DNA from 4 places in the Rhizobium sp. 01L410 genome. Region 4 is predicted to be linked to each of the others. Evidence: predicted binding sites of a transcription regulator. Region 4 holds the regulator's gene; each other region holds the start of a gene.

Region 1 (7,444 bases), on a different contig from region 4:
CGCATGACCCTGATCACGCCGCGCGCGTCACTCGCCTTCCGCCTGGCGCTTCGCGAGCTGCGCGGCGGCCTCAGGGGCTTCTACATCTTCCTCGCCTGTATCGCGCTCGGCACCGGCGCAATCGCCGCCGTCAATTCCGTCTCGACCTCGATTACCGACACCATCGCGTCACAAGGGCAGGAACTTCTTGCCGGCGACGTCCGCTTCGAGCTCAACAATCGCGAGGCATCGCCGGATGAGATGAATTTCCTGCGCGGCTTCGGCAAGGTCTCGGTTTCGACCGGCCTGCGCTCGATGGCAAGAAAACCTGACGGCTCCGACCAGGCGCTGGTCGAGGTCAAGGCCGTCGATGACGCCTATCCGCTCTATGGCACGTTCCAGTCGGAGCCCGATTATCCGCTGGCAGCCCTGCTCTCCGACCAGAGCGGCACCTACGGCGCGGTCGCGGCTCCACTTCTGCTTCAGCGCCTTGGCCTTGTCGTCGGCGACGAAATTCTGCTCGGCAACGCAACGCTCAGCATCACGGGAACCGTCAAGACAGAGCCGGACGCGCTCTCCGAGGGCTTCGGCTTCGCGCCACGGCTGATCGTCAGCCGCGCCGCGCTGCAGGCTTCGGGACTGATCCAGACCGGCAGCCTCGTCGAGCACGCCTACAAGATCAAGCTGGATGATCCCCGCGACCTTGGTGCGGTGCGCGACCGCGCCGCCAAGGAGTTTCCTTCCGCCGGCTGGTCGATCCGCACCAGCGACCGCGCTGCGCCATCGCTGACGGAGAACATCACCCGTTTCTCGCAGTTCCTGACGCTGGTCGGCCTTACCGCGCTGATCGTCGGCGGCGTCGGCGTTGCCAACGCGGTCCGGGCCTTTCTCGACTCCAAGCGGACGACGATCGCCACCTTCAAATGCCTTGGCGCGCCCGCGTCGGTCGTGGTGCTCGTTTATCTGTTCCAGATCGCCATCATCGCCTTCGCTGGCATCCTGATCGGTCTGGCGCTCGGCGCCATCTCGCCTGTGATCGCCGCCCAATTCCTGGCACAGTTCCTGCCGGTCTCGACGGCACCGGCGCTCTATCCGGGCGCGCTGCTGCTGGCCGCTGTCTTCGGCATCCTGACGACGCTGGCCTTTGCCATCCTGCCGCTGGGGCATGCCCGCGAAGTTCCCGCAACGGCTCTGTTCCGCGAACAGGGCTTCGAAGCCCGTGCCCTTCCCTCCTGGCCCTATATCCTGCTGGCCGGCGTCTTCATGGCAGCACTTGCGGGGCTGGCGATCGTCACCGCCTACGACCGCTTCATCGCCGTCGTCTTTGTCGGCGCCATCGTCTTCGCCTTCGTGATTCTGCGCGCCGTGGCCGCCCTGATCGCCTGGCTGGCAAAACGCAGCCCGCGCGTCAGTTCGCCGGCGCTGCGTCTGGCAATCGGCAATATCCACCGCCCCGGCGCCTTGACGCCCTCTGTCGTGCTCTCGCTGGGCCTTGGGCTGGCGCTCCTGGTAACGCTGACGCTGATCGACGGCAATCTGCGCCAGCAGCTGACTGGCCGCATGGCAGGCGGCGCGCCGAATTTCTTCTTCGTCGACATCCAGAGTGCCCAGGTGGAGAGCTTCCGCAACCTGATCAAGCAGCAGGCGCCTGATGGCAAGCTGGTGGAAGTGCCGATGCTGCGGGGCCGCATCCTGGCCTTCAACGGCGAAGACGTCACCAAGCGCAAGGTGCCGCCGGCAGGGCAATGGGTCCTGCGCGGCGACCGCGGCATCACCTATTCCGAAAACATCCCCGAGAATGCTGCACTCACAGAGGGCAGCTGGTGGCCAAAGGATTACAGCGGCGAGCCGCAGGTTTCCTTTTCCGCCGAAGAGGCAGGCGAACTCGGCCTCAAGATTGGCGATACCGTCACTGTCAACGTGCTGGGCAGAAACATCACCGCGCGGATCACCAACCTGCGCAAGGTCCAGTGGGAATCACTGTCGCTGAACTTCGTGATGGTCTTTTCGCCGAATACGTTCCGTGGCGCCCCGCATGCCTGGCTGGCAACGCTGACCGATCCCTCGGCAAGCGCGACCGAAGAGACAGCGATCCTGAAGACTGTCACCAACACCTATCCGACGGTGACAAGCGTCCGCGTCAAGGATGCGATCGATATCGTCAACCAGCTGGTCGGACAGCTTGCGACCGCGATCCGCGCGGCGGCTTCGGTCGCACTCATTGCCTCTATCCTGGTGCTGGCAGGCGCGCTCGCCGCAGGAAACCGGGCCCGGACGCACGATGCGGTGGTGTTGAAAACGCTGGGTGCAACGCGCGCCATGCTCATCCGCGCCTTCAGTTACGAGTATCTGATGCTCGGTGCGGCCACCGCCATCTTCGCCCTTCTGGCAGGCGGCGTGGCAGCATGGTTCATCGTCAGCCGTATCATGCGGCTACCCTCCGCCTTCCTCCCGGATGTCGCGGGTCTGACGATCGTCACCGCCCTGGTGCTGACCGTGGGGATCGGCCTCATCGGAACCTGGCGCATCCTCGGCCAGAAGGCGGCACCCGTTCTGCGCGAGCTCTAGGGCTGGCACTGGTAATGCAGCGCCCAATAAAATAGCTTCACCTTACGGCGATTTAACCCCGCCGCCGGTTGCAAGGGCCTTGTTTGCAAAGGGCGAAAGCCTCATATTGACCGCAGGCATGCTGGAGCTCCGCAGCGGCGCCCGGGTCGCAAAGCCCGACACCGTATTCACATCGGAGCTTGTAAGAGGAAACTATGGCTGACCTTCGTAACTACCAAAGCCGGACGCAGACTGGCGAGATGATCGACCAGGGGCTGCGCTCCTATATGCTCAAGGTCTACAACCTGATGGCGCTGGGTCTGGCGATAACGGGTGTAGCCGCATTTCTGTCATTCCAATTCGCCTTTGCCGACGGTCAGCTGACCGCCTTTGGCCAGGCCATCTATCTGAGCCCGCTGAAGTGGGTCGTCATCCTGGCTCCATTGGCCATGGTGTTCTTCCTGAGCTTCCGGATCAACCGCATGAGCGTTTCGGCCGCGCAGACCACCTTCTGGATCTACGCCGCGCTGGTGGGTCTGTCGCTCTCGTCTCTGCTGCTGATCTACACCGGCCAGAGCGTGGTGCAGACATTCTTCATCACCGCCGCCTCGTTCGGTGCACTGTCGCTCTACGGTTATTCGACCAAGCGTGATCTCTCGGCCATGGGCTCGTTCCTAGTGATGGGTCTGTTTGGCCTGATCATCGCGTCGGTCGTGAACATCTTCCTGGGCTCGTCTGCCCTTCAGTTCGCGATCTCCGTGATCGGCGTCCTGATCTTCGCCGGCCTGACGGCCTACGATACGCAGCGGATCAAGGAAATGTACTACGAAGCCGATGGTGCCGAGGTCATGGGCCGCAAGGCGATCATGGGCGCGCTGACGCTCTATCTCGACTTCATCAACCTGTTCATGTTCCTTCTGCAGTTCATGGGTAACCGCAAGTAAGACGGAACTGTTGACGGCCAGACCGTCTGGCCGAATGCGAGACAACCGAGCCGCCTGCAACAGAGATGTTGCGGGCGGTTTTGTTTTTCGGAGTGTGGATTGGGCGCTGTGGTCACGCAGCTGGCAAATAACGGCCAGCCTTGCGCGTCTTAAAGCTTGCGTGCCGCCAGGCGCCGACGGTCGAGCGCAACATGGTCGGAGCCGCGCTTCGTCAGGCGGAATTGCCGCTTCTGGAACTCGCCGCGAATCTCGATAAAGCCCTTCTCCTCGGCTTCGTTCAAGGTCTTCAGGCTGGTGCCCTCAGGGAGAGACTGCCAATCAATGCCGACGGCGGCGTGCAGCAAAACCAGAATCTTGATAATGGCGTTTCTCCATGGCTGACGCATGCGGCCGATCTGCCGCCTGACGCAAAGGCCTGTTCCGCGAAAGCTGTTCTCTAGAAGCTCCGGCGGGTTCGGTCAACTCGCCGGCCTTGGCCGCCACACGGCTGTCATCTCCGGCTTACCGGAACAGAAGGCAGCGGCACAATCACGACGGCGGCAGGCAAGTGCCCTGCATGGTCCCGATATCCTTATTCGCTTTTCCTGTTGCCAAATCTCGCGCCGGATGGTTTTCAGCCTGAATCCCATTCCAGACATCGGCCGCCCAATGACCGTTAATCTCCGCGATATCGCCATCTCCGACCTCGATGCCATCACCGCGATTTACCGTGAGGCGGTGCTGTCAGGCGTCGCCAGCTACGAGATTGCCCCGCCGGAACGCCAGGAGATGGCCACGCGGCTGGCTGCCATAACGGGCCAGGGCTACCCATATCTCGCCGCCATTGACGAAGACGGCGTGCTGCTGGGCTATGCCTATGCATCCGCGTTCCGCACCCGCCCGGCTTACCGATGGATGGTCGAGGATTCGATCTATCTGGCGCCGGAGGCCCGGGGAAAGGGCGTTGGCAAGGCGTTGCTCGGGGAACTGATTGCCCGCTGCACGGCGCTTGGCTTCCGGCAGATGGTCGCCGTGATCGGCGGAGCCCATCCGGCATCGATCGCGCTGCATCGTTCATTGGGTTTCGAGGAAACCGGCCTGCTCAAGGGTACCGGCTACAAGCACGGCCGCTGGCTGGACACCATGCTCATGCAGCGGCAGCTGGGCGAGGGAACGGATACCGATCCGGACCCCTCGGTCTATCCAGGCACCCTTTACAAGGGCTGACGGCTATTTGTCGACGAGCTTCAGCACCTTGTCGAACACCTTCAGCACCTGCTGCAGCTCGTGGCCGCGCTTCAGGATCATGCCGTTGGTGTTGACGACGGAATAGGCGCCCTGCTTGTTGGCAAGCTTGGGGTCTTTCTCGATGGTGAAGAGCGGCATTTCGCCGGAGCGCTTGAAGACGGAGAACACCGCCTTGTCCTTCATGTGGTCGATTGCGTAGTCTTTCCACTCGCCCTCGCCGACCATGCGGCCGTAGATCCACAGGATCGCATCCAACTCTCGCCGGTGAAAGGTCACCGGCAACGGATCCTTATTCTGCTTGTATTCTTTAAGATCGACGACGACTGAGGAACTATTGTCGGCGGAACGGTGATCGCCATGCCGCAAATCCGGCTGATCTGTCATCAGTCTCCCAAGGCCTCTCGCTTATGACAGGAGAGTGACAGTTTGCCCGACCCGCCGCAAATTGCAAGTGCGGCCAGTCATCACATTAAGCATATGCTATGCAATCTCCTGAGCGCCGCAATTCAGTCAAAACAGCGCCTCATTTGCAGGGGAAATTCCGCTCACCGATTTGGCGCCAGCGCGCCAAAGGGCCCGGCTGAGCGTATCGACCTTAACCCCAGCCCCGAATACGATTAGCCGGGCCGCCCCGTTTTCCATCCTGAACGGATGAAACTTTCAGATATTTTTCCCGGCCATGACGACGGTTGCGCCCAGGATCGCGGCCGGATCACCGTCAGCCGTAGCAGCCTGTAACAGGATTGCACAGCCTTCAAGGTCGGCCTTTTGCAGAACCGTTGCAGGTAAAGTCAGGCTTGTTGCCTTTCCGTCCCACATTCCGACAGTTTCAATGTCGCTTACGCTGTTGATATAGGAAATCTTCTGGCCGCTGTTTTCGCCCTTCTCGACGTCGATGGTCTTTTCCTTGTCGAAATAGACCATCACCACATTGGCCTTCCCCTGGCCGGCGCCAATCTTGATCTCCAGCTCATCGCCCCGCATCTGCGCATCGATAGGGACATTCAGTCCCTTGCCGTCGGTCGAAAAACCATCAATCTTGCCGTTGATCGCCGAGAGATCGGAGCCGGTCATATGATCACGGCCGTTGACGACAACCTGTGGCGTGTAAACGTTGCTGCGGCCGAGCATGCGGGCATAGCCGTACTGACGCTCGGTGTTCTGCTTGGAACTCAGCGTGTCGGTCCAGCCGAGATAGTTCCAGTAATCGACATGATAGGCGAGCGCGATCACATTGCCCTGGCCAACGATCTTGCGAAATGCGGCATCGGCAGGCGGACAGGATGAGCAGCCCTGCGAGGTAAACAGTTCAACGACGCCCTTCGGCTTGCCGTCTTCGGCTTGAAGTGGTGCTGCGAGCACCAGACCGGCAATCAGCGAAATCAAAAAACGCGGCGACATTGCAACCTCTTTATCCAGGACATCGGGCGAACGAAGGCCGCGCGGCCTGATTGACGACCGTAGAGATAATCCTTCCGGTTCCAAACGGGAAGTAACGAAGGGGTGAGACATCCCCGCCCGCCGCCACGCCGGGAACACATCGCCGTGAGCCCCGTCCCCGCAAAGAAAAACCGCCGGAGATTGCTCCCCGGCGGCGATTATCATGTGCTTGTCTTAAGAATTAAGCAGCGAGGTCGCGCAGAACCGTCTGCAGGATGCCGCCGTTGTTGAGGTAGATGACCTCATCGAGCGTATCGACACGCGACAGCAGCGGGACGTCCTTCACCGAGCCGTCGCCGTAGGTGATCTTGGCGATCTTCTTTTCGCGCGGCTTGATGTTCTCGAGACCTTCGATCGTGACGATTTCATCGCCCTTGAGGCCGAGGCTTGCCCAGGTCGTGCCTTCTTCGAAGACGAACGGGATGATGCCCATGCCGACCAGGTTCGAGCGATGGATACGCTCGAAGGACTGGGCGATGACGGCCTTGACGCCGAGCAGGTTGGTGCCCTTCGCAGCCCAGTCACGCGACGAGCCGTTGCCGTATTCGACACCCGCGAAGATGACGAGCGGAACGCCCTCTGACTTGTACTGCATGGCCGCGTCGTAGATCGATTCCTCTTCCTTCGACGGGTAATGGATGGTGTAGCCACCTTCCTTGCCGTTCGGGCCGAGCATGTGGTTGCGGATGCGGATGTTGGCGAAGGTGCCGCGCATCATGACTTCATGGTTGCCGCGGCGCGTGCCGTACTGGTTGAAGTCAGCAACACCGACATTGTGCTCGATGAGGTAGGCACCGGCAGGAGACGCCGCCTTGATCGAACCGGCCGGGGAAATGTGGTCGGTGGTGATCTTGTCGCCGAAGAGACCGAGAACGCGCGCACCCTTGATGTCGGAGATGCCCGTGCCGGTCTTGCCCATACCGACGAAATACGGCGGGTTCTGAACGTAGGTCGAGTTGTCGTCCCAGGCATAGGTCTGGCCCGGAGGGACCTGAACGGCCTGCCAGTTGACGTCGCCCTTGAATACGTCGGCGTACTTTGTCTCGTAAAGTTCGCGGGTGACGTATTTCTGGATGAACCCCTGGATCTCGTGCGAGGTCGGCCAGATATCCTTCAGATAGACCGGGTTGCCGTTCTGATCTTCACCGATCGGCTCCTTGGTCAGGTCCTTCTGGACCGTGCCGGCAAGCGCATAGGCGACGACGAGCGGCGGGGAAGCGAGGTAGTTCGCCTGAACGTCAGGAGAAATACGGCCTTCGAAGTTGCGGTTGCCCGAAAGCACACCCGAAACGATCAGACCCTTGTCG
Region 2 (7,444 bases), on a different contig from region 4:
CCGCTCGGCCCCGCCATCGACGGAAATCGTATAGATGTCGAAGAGATCGCCGCGGATGCCGCAATAGGCGAGTTCCTTTCCGTCAGGCGACCAGCCATGCCAATAGGATGGCAGGTTTTCGGTGATCTGCTTTGGCGCGCCGCCTTCCGACGGCAGCGTATAGATGCAGGATTTGCCGTGCTCGGTCTTGTCGGAAATCACATAGCGGCGGCCATCGGGCGAAATGCCGTGATCGTTGTTGCAGGCCGTGGCAAAGCCGGTATCGACCTGCTGCAGACCGCCCTCACCATCCGGTGACAAACGATAGAGAAGGCCATCACCGTTCAGCAGTAGGTAGCGGCCATCGGGCGAAAAATTCGGCGCCTCGATCAGCTGCTCCGTCTGGAACACGACCCGGCTCTGACCGGTGAGGATGTTGTAGATCTCGACCGAACTGCGCATGCATGCCTCCCGCATTTGCTGCGGCCCGGCGCTTAGCCGTTCCGCTTCATTCTGATTTGCATGCGGTTTGTGCCATGCATCTGCGTTTCGATAAAGGCGCAGCGCTTCAAAAGCGAACTGAGGTTCAAGGACACGAAATCCTCAGTTCAGAAGATGCCAACTCACCAGGAAAGGATGAATTCCAGATGCGACGGCGCCGACCGTAGCCAATGTAGCGAGAACAATCTGATATGTTTCGAGCTTCAACCGGCGCTCAAGAACAACCGTCTCGCCCCGCCAATAAAGCCGGTTTGCTTCGTCCAATTGAAAACCATCGAGCTCATCCAAGGCAATTGTGCGCAATGCCATGCTCGTCACCTCTCAATCTAGACAAACAGCAATTGATGATACCCCTACCGATCCCTAAAACGGTTGGTGATTGGATAGCGGCGGTCGCGGCCGAAATTCTTCTTGGTGATCTTCACGCCGGGCGCCGATTGGCGGCGCTTGTACTCGGCGAGATAGAGCAGATGCTCGATCCGGTGCACGGTCGCGACATCGTGGCCGCGCGCGACAATCTCGTCGACACCCATTTCCTTTTCGACGAGGCATTCGAGAATGTCGTCGAGAACCGGATAAGGTGGCAGCGAATCCTGGTCGGTCTGATCAGGCCGCAGTTCGGCAGAGGGCGCCTTGTCGATGATGTTTTGCGGGATCACCACGCCTGACGGTCCGAGCGCATCCGGCGGCACATGCGCATTGCGCCAGCGCGAGATCGCATAGACCTGCATCTTGTAGAGGTCCTTGATCGGATTGAAGCCGCCGTTCATGTCGCCGTAAAGCGTCGCATAGCCGACCGACATTTCCGACTTGTTGCCCGTCGTGACGACCATCGAGCCGAACTTGTTGGAGATCGCCATCAGGATCGTGCCGCGGGCGCGGCTCTGCAGGTTTTCTTCGGTGATGCCGCTATCGGTGCCTTCGAAGAGGTCCGAGAGCGCCGAGGTAAAGCCGGTCACCGGCGCCTCGATCGGCACGATATCATAGCGGCAGCCGAGCGCCTTGGCGCATTCGGCGGCATCCTTCAGCGAATCCTCGGACGTGTAGCGATAGGGCAGCATGACGGTGCGCACCCGCTCCTCGCCCAGCGCATCGACGGCAATCGCCGCGCAGATCGCCGAGTCGATGCCGCCGGAGAGGCCAAGCACGACATTCTTGAAGCCGTTCTTGTTGACGTAGTCGCGGAAGCCGAGCAGGCAGGCGCGGTAATCCGCCTCCTCTTTCTCCGGAATATGCGACATCGGCCCTTCGCTGCAACGCCAGCCGTTGTCGCCGCGCTTCCAGGTGGTCACGGCAAGCGCCGGTTCGAACTGGCTCATCTGGAAGGCAAGCGACTTGTCGCCGTTGAAGGCAAAGCTCGCGCCGTCGAAGACCAGTTCGTCCTGGCCGCCAAGCTGGTTGGCGAAGATCAGCGGCAGGCCTGTTTCAATCACCTGTCGCAGCGCCACCTGATGGCGCACATCCACCTTGCCGCGATAATAGGGCGAGCCGTTCGGCACCAGCAGGATTTCGGCGCCGCTTTCGGCCAGCGTCTCGCAGACGCCGAGATCGTTCCAGATCTCCTCGCAAATAGGCACGCCGATCCTGACGCCACGGAAATTCACCGGCCCCGGCATCGAGCCTTCGGCAAAGACGCGCTTCTCATCGAACTCGCCGTAATTCGGCAGATCGATCTTGTCCCGGAACACCAGGATCTTGCCGCCATCGAGCACCGCGACGGAATTGTGCCGCCCTGTCTCGCCCTGCCGCGGGAAGCCGACGATCAGCCCCGGTCCGCCATCCGCGGTATCGGCAGCGAGATCCTCGATGGCCTTGAGGCAAGCCTTCAGGAATGCCGGTTTCAGCACCAGATCCTCGGGCGGATAGCCGGAAATGAAAAGCTCGGTCAAAAGCAGCAGATCCGCGCCCTGACGGGCCGCATCGGCGCGTGCCTCGCGGGCTTTGGCAAGATTTCCAGCAACATCGCCGACCGTTGGGTTGAGCTGGCCGACGGCAATCCGGAGCGTGTTCAAGGGAGCGTTTTCCTGTGTCATGTCATCTATTTAGCGCGCGCGCGTTCGCCCCGCAACGTGTCCTGCCATGAAAAGCCGCCGGGTCTGCTCAGACGAAAATTCAAATCTTCGGGAAAAGCAAGGAAACATTAATGGTTCATCTAGCGTTCATGGCGGGCATGTGACAGTTCGGTGAAGGTTTTATGACGCCGGGATGACGGCGGGAATGACATTGGAGTCCGCCCTTGATCGCGTTGGTCATGAAGTCCGCGCAGGCCAGAAGAATGGCGCTGCTTTCTGCTGGTCTCGGCGCGAATGTCCGCTCTCCCGCCGCCCGAGCCGCCCTCAGCATCGCATTCACCTTTTCGATGGCGCTGCTCAGTGTCATCGCCGTCGAATGGATCGCCCGCAGCACGCTTGCCGATGTCGGCGATTTCCTGACCTCGACGGCCCGCCCCGGCATGACCACCGTCGTCATGCTGACCATCCTGATGCTGACGCTCGATGCCGCCTTCGGCCGCCGCTATCTCTCGGCGCTGATCCTCGTTCCGCTTGTCTTGATCCCGGCTTTCGTCTCCAATCAGAAACAGCATTACCTGTCCGATCCCTTCTATCCCTCGGACATCCTCTTCGGCCGCCAGATCATGGAATTGCTGCCGGTGATGGTGCGTGACCGGCCGTTCACGGCCATCGCCATCGTCGTCGGCCTGGTGCTGCTGGCCGCCGGCATGGTGTTCGGCTGGCGCTATGCCTGGCGCACCTTTCCGAAGCTGTCGAACCAGGCGCGTCTTCGCCGCCTCTGCCTCGGCCTACCGGTGATCGCCGCCTTCGGTTCGCTGATGGATTATTCGCAATATTCCTACATCCGCGACCGCCTGCAGGTCGTGCCGATGATGTGGGACCAGAAGGAAAATTACCGCAGCAACGGCTTCATCCTGGCCTTCATCTTCAACGTACCGATGGCCGATGTGGCAGCCCCTGCCGGCCTCAATGCCGAGGCGCTCGACGCGATCCCGGCCCGCAATTACGGCTATCTCGCCGGCCCGCGCGAAAAGCCCGATGTCATCATGCTGATGAGCGAATCCTTCTGGGATCCGACGCGGCTGAAGAAGCTGAATTTCAGCGCCGACCCGATGCCTGTTATCCGCGCCTCGCAGTCCGGCTATGTGTTTTCGCCCGAATTTGGCGGCATGACCGCCAATGTCGAGTTCGAGGCACTGACAGGCTTCTCCAATGCCTTCCTGCCCTATGGCAGCATTCCCTATCAGCAATATATCCGCCGCGACGTGCCCTCGCTTGCGACCTTCTTCCGCGGCGAAGGCTACACGGCGCGCGCGCTCCATCCTTTCAGCGGCTGGTTCTGGAACCGCAACGAGGTCTACAAGGATTTCGGTTTCGAGGAGTTCCGCACCGAGGAAACCCTGCCGCCGATGGAAAAACGCGGCATCTTTGCCTCCGACGACTCGCTGATGAAAGAAATCATGCGCGAGGGCGACGGACTGGATAAGCCGTTCTTCTTCTTCGCTGTCACGCTGCAGGGACATGGCCCCTACGAGGCCAACCGCTACGCCCACAACTCGATCGACATCCAGGGCGACATTCCGGAAGCCGACCGCGCAACGCTCGCGACCTATACGCAGGGTGTCAAGGAAGCCGACGACAGCCTGAAGATGCTGATGGACTGGGCCTCGCATCGCGACCGCGAGACGATAATCGTTCTCTGGGGTGACCACCTGCCGCCGCTCGGCAATGTCTATATGAGCGCCGGCTACATGCCGGACCAGGTCGCCACCCGCAAGGCGCCGCTCGACGTGATGAAGCAGCAGCACGAGACGCCGCTGGTGATCTGGTCGAACAAGAAGGGCGTCAAGCAGGATGTCGGCACCATCAGCCCGTCGCTGATCTCCTACAATCTCCTGAAGTTCGCCGGCTTCGAGCATCCCTATTACACCGGCTTCCTCGGCCGGGTGCAGAAGAAATACGACATCATCGACCGCTACCAGCTGGCAACCCGCAAGAACGAGGTGACGCCGGACTGGGTGCTCGATCCGAAGAAGCTCGATCCCTTGGTGCGCGATTACCGCTACCTGCAGCACGACGTCATGTTCGGTAAGGCGCAGACGCTCGACCGCTTCTTCCCGCAGCATGTGATGGTCACCAAACCGGGCAGCTAAGACACTAATTCGCATTGCATTCAGGCCATCAGCGGGAATACTGGCTCCGACGCGATACAGCATCGGAGCCTCGCATGTATAACCTCCCCAATTTCATCCACACGCATTTCGGCAAGAGTGCCGACGAACTCGGCGACATCGAGAAGCGCGTGCTGCAGAAGGCGCATGAACGGAAGATCATCTCCACCAACGTCAACGCCGTCCTTTCCGCCGAGTCGTCCTTCGGCCAGCGCATTGCCGATGGCATCGCCCGCGTCGGCGGCTCCTGGTCCTTCATCCTGACCTTTCTGGCCTTCCTGGTGATCTGGACTGTCATCAACACCATCATCCTGGCGACGGGCGCCTTCGACCCCTACCCCTTCGTCTTCCTCAATCTCATCCTCTCGATGCTCGCCGCCATCCAGGCACCGATCATCATGATGTCGCAGAACCGCCAGGCCGAGCGTGACCGTCTGGAGGCAGCCAAGGATTACGAGGTGAACCTGAAGGCCGAACTGGAAGTGCTGGCGCTGCACCAGAAGATCGACATGCGCGTGCTGACCGAACTGACATCTTTGCGCGAAGATGTCGCGAGGCTCAGTGCCGCGCTCGACGCCAAACGCATCTAGGCGCTTTCGGGATATTGCGGCAGGCCGTCGTTGATCTCGTAGAAATCGGCCTTGTCGGCGCAGTAGATATGGTAGCCGATGGACAACCCGCTCGGCTGATCGAAGGCACCGGCAAGGATCGAGACCGTGTCAGCGCCGGTGCGCTGCCAGAACAGCCCCGATCCGCAATTGCGGCAGAAACCGCGCTCTGCCGCATCGCTCGACTGATACCAGTGCAAAGCCTCCCGGCCGTCAATGACGAGCCCTTCAAGCGGGACGTCGGTTGAGGTAAAATACAGCCCCGTCTGCCGCCGGCACTGCGAGCAATGGCAGGCAACGACGGGCCCCGGCTTGCCAGTGCCCCGAAACCGCACGGCGCCACAGGCGCATCCTCCAGCATAGTCTCCGCTCATTGCCGCCGTCTCCATTTGAACTCCTGCGGAAACTGACGGCAGACGGCGAAGGGGTCAAATCCAATCTGTTGATGGAAAAGCTCAGTGTTTTTGATGGTTTGAAAGACCGCCCCGCACTGGTCGAGACAGGCCCTCTCAGGCCGAAAGCCATCGGGAGTTGCATGAAGTGCCCGGAGGGCTTTCCCGAAATAGGTCATCTTGCCGCGCTAGAACACACGCATTACTTTTATTAGCTAATCCAAAATTAATAGTTTCAGGCCTATACAGAACGCAGCTTACGAAGCTCGCATGAGGCGCAGTATGACAGTGTTTCGCCGTTTCCGTTCGAACGACAAAGGAGCCGCCGCGATTGAATTTGCGATCATCGCTCCGCTGTTCCTGCTCGTGATGTTGACGCTGATCGCCTACGCGATCTACCTGACCGCGGCCCATTCCGTCCAACAGATCACCGCCGACGCCGCCCGGACGGCTGTCGCCGGCATTTCCGCCAAGGAGCGCGAAACGCTGGTCGACAATTTCATCACCGCCTCGACGATCAATCATCCTTTGCTGCAGAAGGACAAGATCCACGTTACGGTGACCACGGATCCCGGCAACGTCAACCAGTTCACGGTGACGACGGAATATGATTCCGCCAATCTACCTATATGGAATTTATACACTTTTCCGCTTCCGGACCATACCATCAAGCGCTTCGCGACGATCCGGATGGGAGGCATCTGAATGACATTGAATGCCTTCAGGCTTTGCCGTGACAAGCGCGGCAACATTGCCATCAGTGCCGCTCTCTGCGCGCCCCTCATCATCTACTCCCTTGGCCTCGGGGTCGACTACGGCATGCTGACGCTGCAGCAGCGCCGGCTGCAGCAGATGAGCGACATAGGCGCCATCGCCGCTGCGTCGGACATCAACCGGGCCGCCGACCAAATTCTTGCCAATTTCACAGAGAACGGGATCAACGTGGCGGTGCTTACCGAGAACGGTTACCTGACCGGCAAGGGATCGCTCCCGAAGGACGCGGATACGTCACAATTCCAGGCTGTCGTCAGCTATTCGCTGGGCGCCTATCTCGCCGACGAGACCGTCGCCCCCGGCCAGCGCTTCGTTTCCGGAAAGCAGCCCTACGATGCCGTAAAAGTTGCAGTATCGCAGAAGGGTGAATTGGCCTTCGCCAATATCTTCGCCAGTGCCCCGACACTGAGTGCTACCGGTACCGCCTCGGCCGCAAAAGTCGCAGCCTTTTCCGTCGGCTCGCGTCTGGCAAGCGTCAACGATGGCGTGCTGAACGCCCTGCTCAGCGCCCTCCTCGGCACCACTGTCTCGCTGAAAGCGGTCGATTACGAAGGCCTTGCTTCGACCGACATCAACCTGCTCTCCTATCTCGATCTCCTGGCGACCAATCTCAACGCCAACGCCGCCACCTATGACGAATTGCTGGCGACCGATGTCTCCTATCCGCGTCTGTTGAACACGCTCGGCAAGACGCCCGGTCTCCCTGCTGCGGTCAACAAGACGATCACGGCGCTGGAGAAGGGTCTCGGCTCCACTCAGCTCAAAGTAAAGCTTGAAGATATCCTCAATCTCGGCTCCACCGGCGAACGCGCCATCGGCAGCGGTTCGCACCTGCAGGTCGATGCCACCGCGATGGAGCTGATCTCGGCGACCGCGCTGGCCGCCAACCAGAAGAAGCAGGTAGCGGCCAACGTCAACAGCACCGTTCCCGGTCTGCTGAACGTCAAGCTCAGCGTCGCCGTCGGCGAGCGGCCGGTCGGCTATGCGGCGACAGCTGTGGGCTCTGC
Region 3 (7,444 bases), on a different contig from region 4:
ATCCTGCACCGTTTTCATGGGCTTGGGCTTCCAGAACCTCACGCAGATTGGCGCGCGGCGTGACGTGGAATTTTGTCAGCCATCCCTGCAGCAGGGCTCTGAACCAGCCGGGAAGACCCTCCTGCTGGCCGAAATCGACGATATGCAGCTGGCCGCCCGGATTGAGCGCGGCGATCGCAGCGTCGATGGCGCGTTCCCAATCGGGGATCATCGACAGGGCATAGGAGATGAGGATGCGATCGAAACCGGCGGCGCCGAATTCGCGCGGGGTGAAGGCGGTGGCGTCGGCAACGCGGAAGTCGGGCAGGGTGGCCTTCGTCGCGAAGGTCTTGCGGGCCGAGATCAGCATCTCCTGCGAGATGTCGAGGCCGTAGAGCCGGGCATCCGGAAAGCGCTTGTGGGCGAGCGCCAGGTTGCGGCCGGTGCCGCAGCCGACTTCGAGCAGCGTGCCGCCCTTGGGTACATCGAGGCCGCGGATCGTCTTGTCGCGGCCAAGCAGATAGTATTTGCGCGTCAGATCGTAGATATGGCGCTGGTAACGGTACATCCCGTCCATCAGGCCGGCATGCGCCTCGGAGCGATCGTCCGGAAGCGTGCGGATCTCTGTCACGCCTTCTTCCCGTAGATGTGGAAGCCGCCGTAAATCGCCGAGCGATCGAGCGCCGTCATATCGCGCGACCTGTCTTCGAAGTAGTCCCACTGATCGCGGATCGCCGGCGACAGACGTCCCTCGATGATGCTCTTCTCCGCAGCCGTGCGGAAGATGACGCGGGCGCCGGGGCGGGCGGTGCGGCTGATCTCGGCCCAGAGGCCGTTCAGCTGCTCGTCGGTCATCCAATCCTGTGCATCGAGCAGGATGTAGCGGTCGCGCGATGCGGCAGGCTCGCCAGCCAGCAGCTCGGTGAAGTTCGCATGGTGAACAGTGACGCGATCGACATTCGCGCGGATCACATCATGATGCTCCGGCTTCAGATAGGTCGGCAGCGGACCTTCGTCGCCGGCGGCGTAGCGGCGCGCGAAGGCCTGCCAGGCGAAATAGTTGTCGCGCATCGGGAAATGACAGGCGAGCTTCTCGAGACGGTGGCGGAGAACCGGAGCGATCGAGTGATCGGCAGCCAGGCTTGCCAGCTCGTCATATTGCTGCGGCGGGATGCCGAGGCCGAACAGCGAGCTCTTGCGGCCGGTGATCCAGCGCACGACGGGCTTTTCGAAGAGGGGAGCGACCTGCTGGTCGAAGAAGGCGCGCTGCTCCTCCAGCGACTGCGTCTTGGTGATCTGCTTCAGATCGACGCCGTGCAGGCGGGCTAGCAGATGGGCGGCGCCGATGAAGCGTCCAAGCAGGCCCGTCTCATAGATGTTGCGATCGAAGACGGTGACGCGGCGGCGGCCGAACTTGCGGCCGTTCCAGTAGCTGCGCGTCGCATCATCGAGAACCGGAGAGAGGTAACGGTCGAAGGCGCGGCTGTTCGACGCTTCGTTCGGCATGGCGAGGAAGCGAACGAGATCGGCATGACCAGGCAGATGCTTGAAGGCGGCAAGCTTCAGACGGTTCAGCGCGATGTGATGCGGGTTCAGATCGACGACGTCGATCGAGGCCGGGCCCTTGGAGAGGTAGGCGAGCATATTGCAGCCGCCGGAGCCGATGGTGACGATACGGTGATGCGGCTGCAGCTCCATGGCCTGCATGTCGAGATCCGGATCTTCCCAGATCTGCGGATAGACGAGGCCGGAGAAAAGCAAGCCAAAAAGCCGCTCGGAAAGGCCCTCCTTGGAGAATGCCTTGTGGCGGAGGAGTGCGTCCTTGAGTTTCCGGTTCTTGCGGAAGCCGGCATCCGGTGCAAATTCGGTCATCTGATTCCATCACCGTTTTTAGCGTTCAGGGCGTTTAACGCGGCGCTGCTACAGTTTGATGACGCGGGCTGTGGGCAGCCTTTTGCGGGCAATAGCGTGGATGAAACGGCACTCTCGCTTTTGTGCCCTTTTCTATGGTGGCATTTGCTGCTTCTCTCTACCTGTGGAGGAAGAAACATGCGAGTAGTTCTGCGTATCCTGAAGGTGCTTCTGGCGCTGGTGATCGTCGCGGTCATCGGCGGGGCGCTGTGGCTCTATATTCGCCCACCGGAACTGCTGCGCGTCGGCGACAACTATGCTGCAAAGATCGTCTGCTCGAATGTGTTCATGGCCGGGCGCGATCCGGATACCGTTCTTGCAGAGGACGTTCAAGCGCCCGGAAACCCGCTGCTGCGGCTGATCCGCGTATCCGTCAACCGTGAGGAGGGGAAAGTATCGGCCCGCATCCTCGGCCTGTTTGCGCCGGGCCATGCGCTCTACCGCGGCGCCTTTGGCTGCACCAGCGTTCCTGATGGCGACTTCAACGCTGCGATGAACGCTGCGCCCGAAGAGGATCTCGCTGTGCCGCCACCAAGCGACGACCTCTGGCCCGAGGGCGAGCGGGTCGCTGCCGCCAATAACGGCAAGCTTGCGCCGCTGCTTGCCGACGAGGCGCTGGCCGGGCCGGAGATGCGGGCGATCGTCGTCGTCCACAATGGCCGCATCGTCGCCGAGCGCTATGGCGACGGATTTGATGCGCGCACACCGCTGCTCGGCTGGTCGATGACCAAGACCGTCAATGCGGCGCTAGTCGGCCGGGTGATGCTGTCGGGCAAGCTCAATTTCGACGACGCCAAGCTGTTTGCCGCCTGGCATGGCGACGAGCGGGCGGCCATCACGCTTGCCGATCTGCTCGGCATGGAAAGCGGCCTGGCGTTCAACGAGGATTACGGCGCCGTCGCCGATGTGACGCGCATGCTCTATCTCGACCCCGATATGGTGACACTACCGGTAAATGCGGCGCTGGAAGACAAGCCCGGCCAGCGCTTCCGCTATTCGAGCGGCACGGCGGTGCTTCTGTCCCGCATCTGGATGGACAGGCTCGGCGATCCGCAGAGTGCATTCGACTATCCACGCGATGCGCTGTTCGGGCCGCTCGGCATGTCCAGCGCCGTGCTGGAGGTCGATGCGCGCGGCACCTTCGCCGGAAGCTCCTATCTCTACGCGACGGCGCGGGACTGGGCGCGCTTCGGGCAGTTCCTGATCCAGGATGGCGTCTGGAACGGCCAGCGGCTGCTACCGGAAGGGTTCGTGGCGACAATGCGGACGCCGACGCAGTCGTCGGGCGGCAAATATACGCAGGCGCAGGCCTGGCTTGCGGCCCCGGGCGGCGATCTGAGCGCGGCTGCGGGGCTTCCGGGCGATACGTTCTGGCTGGAGGGGCATGACGGGCAGAGCGTGGCAATCGTGCCATCCGCCGGTCTCATCGTTGTCCGCATGGGGCTGACGCCGAGCCGGCTCGGTTACAGGCCGCAGGTGCTGGTCAAGCAGATCGTCGGGGCGCTGTCGGCGCCCTGACCATTCGGTTCACGGATGGTGAGGCTCAGTAGTTGCCCTGGGCAACGTCGTCCATGCCCTTGCGCTTGGCATCGTAATAATAGCCGCGAGCATAGAGTCGAACGGCATCGTCTTCCTTGTTGTCGGACACGAGCCAGGCGCCGCGCAGATATTTCGCGGCATATTTGATGTTGGTCTCGGCATCGAGCAGACCGGACGGCTGGCCGTCGTAGCCCATAGACTTCGCGGTGTTGTACTTGATCTGCATCAGGCCGAAATAGCCGCGCTTGTTATAGGCGCGCGGATTGTAGCGGCTTTCGCGGTGAACGACGCGATGCAACAGCGATTCCGGCATCTCGTAGAGCTTTGCGTATTTGGCGATCAGCTTGCTGACGAAGCCCTTTTCTGCGGTCGGCGCATCGTCGGCATCGTTGTCGCTGAACATCGGCGGTGCCGTCGGCGGATCCATCGGGGCCGACTCGTCGAAGGAGAAGTCCGACATCGAGCGCGGCGCGCTGGCCTGAACGGCGAGCGCTGCAAGCGCGCCGTTCTGCGGCGTCGTTGCCGCGAAGGCAAGCTGCGTCGAGGGCGAGGCCGGGGTTGCGGGACGCGGCGTCGGGATCACCGACTGCATCGCGGTCATCTCTGGCGTCAGCGGAATTTCGGTGGCAACGCTGGCGCCGGCCACGGGCTGGAACGCCGCATCGGCAGGCGAAACGGCCATCGGCAGGACGGCTGTCTGTGCCGAAAGGGCGGGCGTTGCCTGTGGATTGGCGGAGGCAAATGCCATCGGGGTCTGCGGAGCGGAGCCGTCGGCAGCCGGAACGGCGGCCATCATCATCGCGTCTTCACCCGGCTTCGGCGTCGGAACGACGGTCTGCACCGCGCTCAACTCAGCCTGAGAGGTGTACTCGACGGTCGAGCATCCGGTCATGATCCCGCAGAGCATCGTCGAAACGACCAGACTGCGTTTCAGGCCGGAAAATCCGTTCGCTACCATTCTGTCACTTTCGGGAATCGCGCCGCCCAGGCAGCGTTTAAAAAGTTACTGAGAAGCTAAGCACTGATTTTTCCCATTAACCTATTCGACTGGGCGTCGCAACCCGCTGAAAATTGCGATTGCACTCAGGCCGCGATGCGGCGGTAGCCGGCAGTGACCGCGCCGGCGGCAATCAGCAACGTTCCGCCCGTGCGGTTGACGGCGCGCTGGACGCTTGCCTTGCGGATCAGGCCGCGGGCGGCATGGGCAAGCAGAGCATAGCTGGAGGCGTTGATCGTGGCCAGCACCAGGAAGGTGAGTTCCATGATCAGCATCTGCTCGAAGAAGGGAGCGGCAGGGTTGAGGAACTGAGGGACGAAGGCGACGAAAAAGACGATGCTCTTCGGATTGAGAGCAGTCACCACATAGGCGTGAAGAAAGATCTTCAGCGACTTTTCTTCCGGCAGATTGTCGTTGTCGGCGACAGGGCCGGGGATGATCGGGGCGCGCCAGAGCTTGATGCCGAGCCAGATCAGATAGGCGCCGCCCACCCATTTCAAAACGGTAAAGAGAGTCGCGGACGCCGCGAGCAGGGCGCCGAGACCGAAGAGAGAGGCGGTCATGGCGGTGAAATCGCCGAGCGCCACGCCCGATACGGTCGCCAATGCCGTCTTGCGGCCATGGCCGAGCGCATAGGAGACGACGAGCAGGATCGTCGGCCCCGGAATGGCCAGCATAATGGCGGAAGCAGCGGCAAAAGCGAGCCAGGCTTCGAGCGACATGGAATCTCCTCCTATTCCCCAGGAAACAAGCAAAGACACCATATCAACCCTGCGTCAATCATGCGGCGCGGTATTTTTGGCCGATCTTATTCATCAGTTCGGCGAACCACTTGGTCGAGGTGTCGAAGGCCTTGCCGCCCTTGATGCGGGGAAATTCGATGGTGCGCAGCTTGCCGTTCTGGTCCTCGTCGTGGCCGGTGACGCCGGAGATCCTGTTCAGCGCGCTTTCGACCGCAAGATCGGTCATGCTTTGAATCAGGCGCAGGTCGTCGCCGTTGGCAGGAGCCGAGCGGGCGAAATAGCCGGACTTCTGAACGAGCGAGCGTTCGGCATTCAAAAGGCTCGCGAACTGCTTCTGGAACCAGCCGCCGACATTGATCGTATCGATCTTCACATGGCCGAAAGCGTCGCGCTTGATGGTCTCGCCGGCAGCTTCGCGCTCGGCGACGATGGCATCGAGGCAGGCGCCTTCCGAGACGAAGACGGTGGCGTGGCCGGTGCGGTCCATCACTTCCTTAAGACGGGCGGCTTCGGCCTGCAGGTCGAAGGCCATCTCGGGCAGGTAGACGGCGTCGATGCTCTTCATGCCGGCATTCATCAGCATGCCGTCGACATATTCATTGTGCTTCGTGCGGCGCAGATAGGCATCGGCGGTTGCAGCCGTCAGCCAGCCGCAGTGGCGGCCCATGACCTCGTGGATGACGAGGGTGCGCGGGGCAGCACTCTGCTCGTTGCTGACATTGTCGAAGAAATGCGCGCCGACTTCGGCAGCCGTCCATGCGCCAAGCGACTGGCGGATCGGCACGACGTCGTTGTCGACGGTCTTCGGTAGCCCGACGACGGTCAGGTTATAGTTGTTGGCTGCGAGATAGGCCGCGAGATCGGCTGCCGTGGTGTTGGTGTCATCGCCACCGATCGTGTGCAGGATGGTGATGCCGTCAGCGGCGAGCCGTTCGGCCGCGACGCGCAGCGGGTTTTCGCCTTCCTTGACCAGGCCGCGCTTGACGCAATCGGCAGCGTTGGTGAGCTTGACGCGGCTGTTGCCGATCGGCGAGCCGCCGTAGCGGTGGAGCAGCGGCGCCTTGTCGCGCATGTCCTTGGTGATCTTGATGCTGTCGCCGAGGAGTACGCCCTGATAGCCGGATTTGTAGGCGATCAGCTCGATATCGGGAGCGACATCGCTATAGCGTTCGATGAGGCCGCCGACGGCTGATGACAGACAGGGGGCAAGGCCTCCGGCGGTCAGCATTGCGACTTTCTGTTTGGCCATAATCCCTCCTAGACGGCTTCGATGCGCGATTGCACGCGCTTAGCTAATGCATGCATGCGGCAGGGAAAGAGGCCTGTAAAGTAAAGAATTGACGAAAAATCAGTGCTCCAGGCGAAGGGTCTGTGGAAGCGGCGATATAATCGGTTCAGGCGGCGAAACTGTATCGCCGAGATCTGTGGAAACTGTCTCAGACGAGACGCAAATTGCGGCACCAGATCGGCGCACAATTACCGAATTGTGAAAAGTGTTTTCAACCCTACGACTAATCGCTGCCTTGCATTAGCAACGATTATTTGGTCATGGTGTTGTCAGATATTGCGATGCGAGAAACTTCGATGTCCTTCTGGGAAAAACTGCTGAACGCCATTGGCAATACCGCGGGCAACGTGCTCTCCGCGGTTGTCGAGGCTGTCCGCACGGTTTTCGAAGGCGACCCGGAGACGCGCCGGAAGGTGGCTTTCTCTGTGGCGGTGATCGCGCTTTCCGCCAAGATGGCGAAAGCCGATGGCATCGTCAGCGAGAAGGAAGTCCAGGCTTTTCGCGACATCTTCGAATTTCCGCAGGATCAGGCGAAGAATGTCGCCCGTCTCTATAATCTGGCGCGTCAGGACGTGGCCGGTTACGAGGCCTATGCCGAGAAGCTGTCGTCGCTCTGCGTCACCTGCGCGGCCAACTGCCCGGTGCTGGAAGATGTGCTCGATGGTCTGTTCCACATCGCCAAGGCTGACGGGTTGATCCATGAGAAGGAAATGAACTTCCTTCGCCACATCGCCGAAATCTTCCAGATGAGTGAGCAGCGCTTCGAGCAGATCGCCGCCCGTCACGTCTCGATCGGCCGTGACCCCTATAAGGTTCTCGGCGTTTCCTCGGCTGACGATTTCCCGACGATCCGCCGCCGCTACCTGGCGCTGGTCAGCGAAAATCATCCTGACCGGCTGGTCTCGCGCGGTGTGCCGGAAGAGTTTCATGCCATCGCCAATGAGCGGATGGCAGCCCTCAACGACGCCTATGCGGCGATCGAAAAGG
Region 4 (7,444 bases):
ATCGTCGAAACCAGCCTGCAGCGCGCCGGCCTCTGGAACGAGGTCAAGGACCGTGTGCATGAATCCGGCACCGGCCTGTCTGGCGGCCAGCAGCAGCGTCTCTGCATCGCCCGCGCCGTCGCGGTCTCGCCTGAGGTCATCCTCATGGACGAACCCTGCTCGGCGCTCGATCCGATCGCAACCGCAAAGGTCGAGGAGCTGATCCACGAGCTGCGCGAAAGCTACACGATCGTCATCGTGACGCACTCCATGCAGCAGGCGGCCCGCGTCTCGCAGCGCACCGCCATGTTCCACCTCGGCAACCTCGTCGAGGAGAACGACACCGACAAGATGTTCACCAATCCGGACGATCCGCGCACCCAGGACTACATCATGGGCCGCTTCGGCTGATCTTTGGCGTCACGACTTCCGATAGAGACACTCAAGGACATTTCCCATGGCATCGACACATATCTTTTCTGCATATGACGAAGATCTGAAGTTCCTGACCCGCCGCATCTCCGAGATGGGCGGTCTGGCGGAACAGATGGTCTCCGACGCTGTGCGCGCGCTGGTCAATGGCGACGGCGCACTGGCGCAGAAGGTCATCTCCGACGACGTGATCCTCGATCACGCCGAGCGCGAGATCAACGACAAGGCGATCGTCACCATCGCCCGCCGCCAGCCGATGGCGTCGGACCTGCGCGAGATCATGGGGTCGATCCGCATCGCCGCCGACCTCGAACGCGTCGGCGATCTCGGCAAGAACACCGCCAAGCGCGTCATCGCCGTGCAGAGCACCGGCGTTCCGCGCAAGCTCGGCCGCGGCCTGGAGCATCTCTCCGAACTGGCGCTCGTCCAGCTAAAGGAAGTGCTCGACGTTTACACGACGCGCGCCGCCGACAAGGCGAAGTCGATCCGCGAGCGCGACGAGGAAATCGACGCGATGTACACCTCGCTGTTCCGCGAGCTCCTGACCTATATGATGGAAGATCCGCGCAACATCACCAGCTGCACGCATCTGCTGTTCTGTGCCAAGAACATCGAACGCATCGGCGACCACGCCACCAACATCGCAGAAACCATCTACTACATGGCGACCGGCGCCCAGCCGGAGGGCGAGCGTCCGAAGGACGACACCGCCAACACCGTCGGCGCGGTCACGGAATAATATCCGGACCGGGCCTCAGGAGACAGAACAGAATGATCCCGAGAGTTGCAGTCGTTGAAGACGAAGAAGCACTGAGCGTGCTTCTTCGTTACAATCTCGAAGCCGAAGGTTTCGAGGTCGACACCATCCTGCGCGGCGATGAGGCGGAAATCCGCCTTCAGGAGCGGACGCCGGACCTTCTTATCCTTGATTGGATGCTGCCTGGCGTATCAGGCATCGAGCTTTGCCGCCGGCTGCGCATGCGCCCGGAGACCGAGCGTCTGCCGATCATCATGCTGACGGCGCGCGGCGAGGAAAGCGAACGCGTTCGCGGCCTGTCGACCGGCGCCGACGACTATGTCGTCAAGCCGTTCTCGACGCCCGAGCTCGTCGCTCGCGTCAAGGCGATGCTGCGCCGCGCTAAGCCCGAAGTTCTCTCGACCGTGCTGAAATGCGGCGATATCGAACTCGACCGCGAGACGCACCGCGTTCATCGCAAGACCCGCGAAGTCCGTCTCGGACCGACCGAGTTTCGCCTGCTGGAATTCCTGATGGCCTCTCCCGGCCGCGTCTTCTCGCGCTCGCAGCTTCTGGATGGCGTCTGGGGTCACGACATCTATGTCGACGAGCGCACCGTCGATGTCCATGTCGGCCGTCTGCGCAAGGCGCTGAACTTCTCCAATATGCAGGATGTCATCCGCACCGTTCGCGGCGCTGGATATTCGATGGAAGCTTGAAGCTTTCGGAATTGAGACACAAAAAAACGGGCCGTAAGGCCCGTTTTTCGTTTGTGCTTACCCGGCTCAGTTTGCCCGGGCTGCTGCCCTGCGGCGCTCGTTGACCGGTTGGTAGGCCAGACGCTGGTGGTAGGTGCAGTAAGGCGAAGAATCCGGGCTTTCGCAGCCGCAGAAGTGGAAATCGTCCTTCAAGGGATCGCCGACCGGCCACTTGCAGGTGCGCTCGGTGAGCTCCGTCAGGCCGAGACGGCGGGAAATCGGGACGATCACGTTCTTGGCGGGACGGTATTCCATCTCCTCCATCACGTCGATTTCGATCTCTTCCTTCAGCATCGTCGCGCCCTGCTGGCGGGTGACCGTACGGGTCGTCGCCAGACGCGATGCGTAGGTTGGGGCGCGGGGTGCTGCCGCCGTACGCTTGGGAGCGCGGGCAGCCGTGGCGTTGCCGCCGGCCTTCGCACGGCCCGGCAGCGCCAGACGGTGAACCTTGCCGATAACGGCGTTACGGCTGACGCCGCCAAGCTGGGCAGCGATCTGGCTCGCGCTCAGCCCTTCGGACCACAGTTTCTTGAGTTTCTCGACCCGCTCGTCTGTCCAGTTCATGCCCTGTGTCTCCGCCGTTTAAGCGTTGCGAAGGCAGAATCCCTCACTGTTTGCCCCGGACGAATCCGACACAAGAAACGCTTGACTAATTTTGGTGACTAGTTCCGCCGCATGCAGTCTAGTAATTGAGTTTTAACCTAGTGTGAGGCTGACTCCGTGACAAGAGTCGCAGGAATCCGGATGAATCGAATTCGGGGTTTTCCCCAACTTGCTTCCCCTGAGAGTCATTTCTGCAACATTAGCTGTTGATAAAACGCGACATTGCTTGAGCGTCTCTCAGAAGCCACGAAAGCCGCAGTTTTGTTGACATTGCAGTGCGAAAAGTAAATAGTGCAAGTCGCCGCCGAAAGGCGGCATTTTTAATTTTTCGGACCTGGTTTTTAGCCGGAGTCCGGTTGCCCGTAAGTTGACAGGAGACCGCGCCATGGCTGAAGCCGCGCCGCTATATGATACCTATTCTCGTGCCCCATTGCGGTTCGAGCGAGGTGAGGGCGTGTGGCTGATTACCGAAAGCGGCGAACGATATCTGGATTTCGGTGCCGGCGTCGCGGTGACCTCGGTCGGCCACAGCAATCCGCATGTCGTGGATACCCTGAAGGCACAGGCCGACAAGGTCTGGCACCTGTCCAACATCTATGAAATCCCCGGGCAGGAAAAGCTCGCCAGGCGGCTGACGGAGGCGACTTTCGCCGACAAGGTGTTCTTCACCAATTCCGGCGCGGAAGCCCTGGAATGCGCGATCAAGACCGCACGCCGCTACCAGTATTCGAAGGGCCATCCCGAGCGTTTCCATATCATCACGTTCGAAGGCGCCTTCCACGGCCGGACGCTGGCGACGATCGCTGCAGGCGGGCAGGAAAAGTACCTCGAAGGCTTCGGCCCCAAGGCGCCTGGCTTTGACCAGGTGCCCTTCGGCGATATCGACGCTGTGCGCGCCGCAATCACCGATGCGACCGCAGGCATTCTGATCGAGCCGGTTCAGGGCGAGGGTGGCATTCGCCCTGTGACCACCGAGTTCATGAAGGCGCTGCGCGCGCTCTGCGACGAGAAGGGCCTGCTGCTCATTCTCGACGAGGTCCAAACGGGCGTCGGCCGTACCGGCAAGTTCTTTGCCTATGAGTGGTCCGGCGTGACCCCTGACATCATGGCTGTCGCCAAGGGCATCGGTGGCGGCTTCCCGCTCGGCGCCTGCCTGGCAACGGCGGAAGCTGCGTCCGGCATGAAGGCCGGCACCCACGGCTCGACCTATGGCGGCAACCCGCTCGCCATGGCTGTTGGCGGCGCTGTGCTCGACATCGTCCTTGCCGAAGGCTTCCTGCAGCATGTCCGTGACGTCGCTCTGGTCTTCCGCCAGGGCCTGGCATCGCTCAAGGACCGCTATCCCGATGTGATCGAGGATATCCGCGGCGAGGGCTTGCTGCTCGGTATCAAGGCCGCCGTTCCCTCGACTGAACTCCTGGCTGCCATCCGCGGCGCCCACCTGCTCGGCGTACCTGCCGGTGACAATGTCGTGCGCCTGCTGCCGCCTTTGGTCGTCACGGCGGAGGAAGCTCGCGAGGGTCTCGCCCGCATTGAGCAGGCCGCCGAAAGCATTCGCGCATCGAAGGCCAAGAAGACGGCTTGAACGGATAGATGCCTTCCGGGGCAAACAGGTAAGGACGACATGGCTTCCCCCAAACACTTCCTCGATCTTTCGGCGATGAGCTCTGCCGATCTGCGAGTCATCATGGACGACGCGATGCTGCGCAAGCAGGCATTCAAAGCAGGCAAGGGCGACAAGCCGCTGGCCGGCAAGATGCTGGCGATGATCTTCGAAAAGCCTTCCACCCGGACGCGCGTTTCCTTCGATGTCGGCATGCGCCAGCTGGGCGGCGAGACGCTGTTCCTCTCGGGCACGGAAATGCAGCTCGGCCGCGCCGAGACGATCGGCGACACAGCCAAGGTTCTGTCGCGCTACGTCGATGCGATCATGATCCGTACGACCGAGCATCACCGGATGCTGGAGCTGGCCGAACACGCGACGGTACCGGTGATCAATGCGCTGACGGATGATACGCATCCCTGCCAGATCATGGCCGATATCATGACCTTCGAAGAGCATCGCGGCCCGGTCAAAGGCAAGACGATCGCCTGGACCGGCGACGGCAACAATGTGCTGCATTCGCTGGTCGAAGGGGCTGCCCGCTTCGGCTATCGCATGAACATGGCGGTACCCCTTGGTTCCGAGCCGAAGGATCACTATCTGAACTGGGCCCGCAATGAGGGCGCCGAAATCATGCTCAGCCATGATGCCGACCGTGCGGTCGAAGGCGCCGATTGCGTGGTAACCGATACCTGGGTCTCCATGAATCAGGAACATCGGGCTCGCGGTCACAACGTCTTCCAGCCCTATCAGGTCAATCAGGCTTTGATGGCGAAAGCAGGCAAGGATGCATTGTTCATGCATTGCCTGCCCGCCCATCGTGGTGAGGAAGTGACGGACGATGTGATCGATGGCCCGCAATCCGTGGTCTTCGATGAAGCGGAAAACCGTCTTCATGCGCAGAAGTCGATTCTTGCATGGTGCCTGGGCGCGATCTGAACCATATTGGACGCCACATCCGGCCTGATGGCCTGGTGGCCGCGCGAGCGGGAAGACAGCTTGGTCTGCCGCTCTGACGACTAGGAGTAAGACCATGGCAGACACAGCCGCCGCTCTCAACGAGCTTCATTTCGCCGGCGATGATCACGTCGTCCCATTTCAGGTTGAAGGCCTGGATGTGCGTGGCCGCGCCGTCCAGCTCGGCCCGATGCTCGACGCCATCCTTGAGCGCCACCACTATCCCGCACCCGTCGCCCGGCTTCTGGCCGAAGTCGTGGTCCTGACGGTTCTGCTCGGCACGTCGCTGAAATTCGAAGGCAAGTTCACGGTACAGACCAAGGGCGATGGCCCGGTCGACCTGCTTGTTGCCGATTTTGCGACACCGGAGAACGTGCGCGCCTATGCGCGTTTCGATCAGGCGCTGCTCGATCAGGCGATCGCCGACGGCCAGACCGAACCCGAGCAGCTGCTCGGCAAGGGCGTGCTGGCGTTCACCATCGATCAGGGAAAGTTCAGCCAGCCCTATCAGGGCATCGTCGAACTCGACGGTACCTCGCTCGAGGATATTGCCGGCGTCTATTTCCGCCAATCCGAGCAGATCCCGACGCGCGTCCGTCTGGCGGCTGCCGAACTTCTCGACCGCGACAGCAGCGGCAAGCCGCGGCATCGCTGGCGGGCAGGGGGGCTCGTCGCCCAGTTCCTGCCGGAAGCGCCCGAGCGCATGCGCCAGCCGGACCTGCATGGCGGGGATGGCGATGAAGTTGCGACAGGTCTGAAGGAAGATGACGCCTGGGCAGAAGCCCGCGCCATGGTCGAGACCATTGACGCCGATGAGCTGACGGATCCGCTGGTCGGAACCGAGCGGCTGCTCTATCGCCTGTTCCATGAGCGCGGCGTCCGGGTTTTCGAGGCCAAAAAGGTCTACGACCGCTGCAGCTGTTCGCGTGAAAAAATCGGCGGCGTTCTGAAGGGCTTTTCGGCGGAGGAGATCGAGGCCAGCCAGGAGAACGGCGAGATCGCCGTGACCTGTGAATTCTGCTCGACCACCTATCGTTTCGAGCCGGCAGAGCTGCAGCCGGCCGAATGACGGTCAGTTCAGCACTCTGAGAAGGCCGGGCGAATCCAGGGAGAAGGCGGGTATCTCGACATCGAAGAGCTCGCCTTCGTCCGTTTCCATCTGGTAATGGCCGAACATCAGCCCCGATGGCGTATCGAGCGGGCAGCCGGACGAATATTCATAGGTATCGCCGGGCTCCAGCCGTGGCTGCTCGCCGACGACTCCAGGTCCCGTCACCTCGTCGACCACACCGTTCTGGTCCGTTATGTTCCAGTAACGGTTGACGAGTTTGACTGACAGGCCGGAATTGTTGCTGATGACGATGCGGTATCCCCAGACATAGCGATCGTCGTCCGGATCGGATTGCTCCTCCAGATAAAACGGCTCGACAACAACTTCTATATCGCGTGTGAGGGCCCGGTACATGCCTTACACCTTAGTCAGGATATCTTACTCGTATCTTATACGGCATTGGCTCCGTCAAGAAATGCCACCGTATCATCAGCCAAATACAGGCGATTGCACGCCGTTTTGATTGTTAATCCTAACATTCAAAGTTAATGACTCTAATAAAGCAGAGCTGACTGAAGCTTTAGGTGGGGCGGGCCGCCGGACCGGCAAGTCCGGCGGCTTGCTGCTTAAGCCGGGATCTTCGACAGAGCCTGGGCGAAATCTTCCAGCAGATCGTCGGTATCTTCGATGCCCGCCGAAAGACGCACGGTGCCGGCCGAAATGCCGAGTTCGGCACGGGCCTCATCCGAAAGATTCTTGTGCGTTGTCGTTGCCGGATGGGTGATCAGGCTGCGCGTATCGCCGAGATTGTTCGAGATCGTTACCACGTCGAGCGCGTTCTGCAGCTTGAAGGCTGCGTCCTTGCCGCCCTTCAGCTCGAAGCAGACCAGCGTCGAGCCGCCGGTCATCTGCTTGGCGATGATATCGGCCTGCGGATGGTCCTTGCGGCCGGGATAAATGACGCGTGCAACCTGCTTCTGCTCGGCCAGGAAATCGGCAATCTTTGCGGCATTCCTGGTCTGCTGGGCCACACGCAGCGGCAGCGTCTCGATGCCCTTCAGGAGCGTCCATGCGTTGAACGGCGACATGGCCGGGCCAGTGTGGCGGAAGTAGTCGTGCAGGTGCTCGTCGATCCACGCCTTGTCGGAGAGCACGACGCCGCCGAGGCAGCGGCCCTGGCCGTCGATGTGCTTGGTCGCCGAATAGATGACGATGTGAGCGCCGAGCTCCAGAGGCTTCTGGAAGAGCGGCGTCGCAAAGACGTTGTCGACCACGACCTTGGCGCCGACCTGGTTGGCGAGCTTGGCAACGCCGGCGATATCCAC

Evidence for each region. The regulator PhoB, encoded in region 4, activates phosphate uptake and scavenging genes when phosphate is short. The targets are predictions, from matches to a motif close to TGTCATNNANCTGTCAT.
Region 1: AC1DV9_RS11015 (DUF2794 domain-containing protein) is a predicted target of PhoB. The motif match lies at 5,105-5,121, and genes of this name have one in related genera.
Region 2: AC1DV9_RS06155 (LTA synthase family protein) is a predicted target of PhoB. The motif match lies at 2,664-2,680, and genes of this name have one in related genera.
Region 3: AC1DV9_RS04760 (BtaA family protein) is a predicted target of PhoB. The motif match lies at 1,899-1,915, and genes of this name have one in related genera.

The regions. Positions count from the first base shown of each region.
Region 1 is NZ_JBFTST010000004.1:273,625-281,068, reverse strand. Features, by position in the region: gene AC1DV9_RS11040 (ABC transporter ATP-binding protein) at 1-7, shown strand, start outside; gene AC1DV9_RS11035 (ABC transporter permease) at 4-2,547, shown strand; gene AC1DV9_RS11030 (Bax inhibitor-1/YccA family protein) at 2,742-3,470, shown strand; gene AC1DV9_RS11025 (hypothetical protein) at 3,620-3,856, opposite strand; gene AC1DV9_RS11020 (N-acetyltransferase family protein) at 4,119-4,676, shown strand; gene AC1DV9_RS11015 (DUF2794 domain-containing protein) at 4,680-5,081, opposite strand; gene AC1DV9_RS11010 (DUF1223 domain-containing protein) at 5,358-6,098, opposite strand; gene acnA (aconitate hydratase AcnA) at 6,319-7,444, opposite strand, start outside.
Region 2 is NZ_JBFTST010000002.1:326,745-334,188, reverse strand. Features, by position in the region: gene AC1DV9_RS06170 (TolB family protein) at 1-441, opposite strand, end outside; gene AC1DV9_RS06165 (hypothetical protein) at 583-789, opposite strand; gene AC1DV9_RS06160 (NAD+ synthase) at 834-2,513, opposite strand; gene AC1DV9_RS06155 (LTA synthase family protein) at 2,756-4,645, shown strand; gene AC1DV9_RS06150 (DUF1003 domain-containing protein) at 4,720-5,253, shown strand; gene AC1DV9_RS06145 (GFA family protein) at 5,250-5,645, opposite strand; gene AC1DV9_RS06140 (TadE/TadG family type IV pilus assembly protein) at 5,946-6,368, shown strand; gene AC1DV9_RS06135 (pilus assembly protein TadG-related protein) at 6,369-7,444, shown strand, end outside.
Region 3 is NZ_JBFTST010000002.1:46,809-54,252, forward strand. Features, by position in the region: gene AC1DV9_RS04755 (class I SAM-dependent methyltransferase) at 1-556, opposite strand, end outside; gene AC1DV9_RS04760 (BtaA family protein) at 607-1,851, opposite strand; gene AC1DV9_RS04765 (serine hydrolase domain-containing protein) at 2,029-3,408, shown strand; gene AC1DV9_RS04770 (transglycosylase SLT domain-containing protein) at 3,434-4,387, opposite strand; gene AC1DV9_RS04775 (LysE family translocator) at 4,513-5,148, opposite strand; gene AC1DV9_RS04780 (pyrophosphate--fructose-6-phosphate 1-phosphotransferase) at 5,207-6,418, opposite strand; gene AC1DV9_RS04785 (J domain-containing protein) at 6,754-7,444, shown strand, end outside.
Region 4 is NZ_JBFTST010000003.1:68,350-75,793, reverse strand. Features, by position in the region: gene pstB (phosphate ABC transporter ATP-binding protein PstB) at 1-390, shown strand, start outside; gene phoU (phosphate signaling complex protein PhoU) at 437-1,150, shown strand; gene phoB (phosphate regulon transcriptional regulator PhoB) at 1,183-1,866, shown strand; gene AC1DV9_RS07565 (GcrA family cell cycle regulator) at 1,933-2,469, opposite strand; gene AC1DV9_RS07560 (aspartate aminotransferase family protein) at 2,894-4,093, shown strand; gene argF (ornithine carbamoyltransferase) at 4,133-5,050, shown strand; gene AC1DV9_RS07550 (Hsp33 family molecular chaperone) at 5,145-6,137, shown strand; gene apaG (Co2+/Mg2+ efflux protein ApaG) at 6,141-6,533, opposite strand; gene AC1DV9_RS07540 (O-succinylhomoserine sulfhydrylase) at 6,746-7,444, opposite strand, start outside.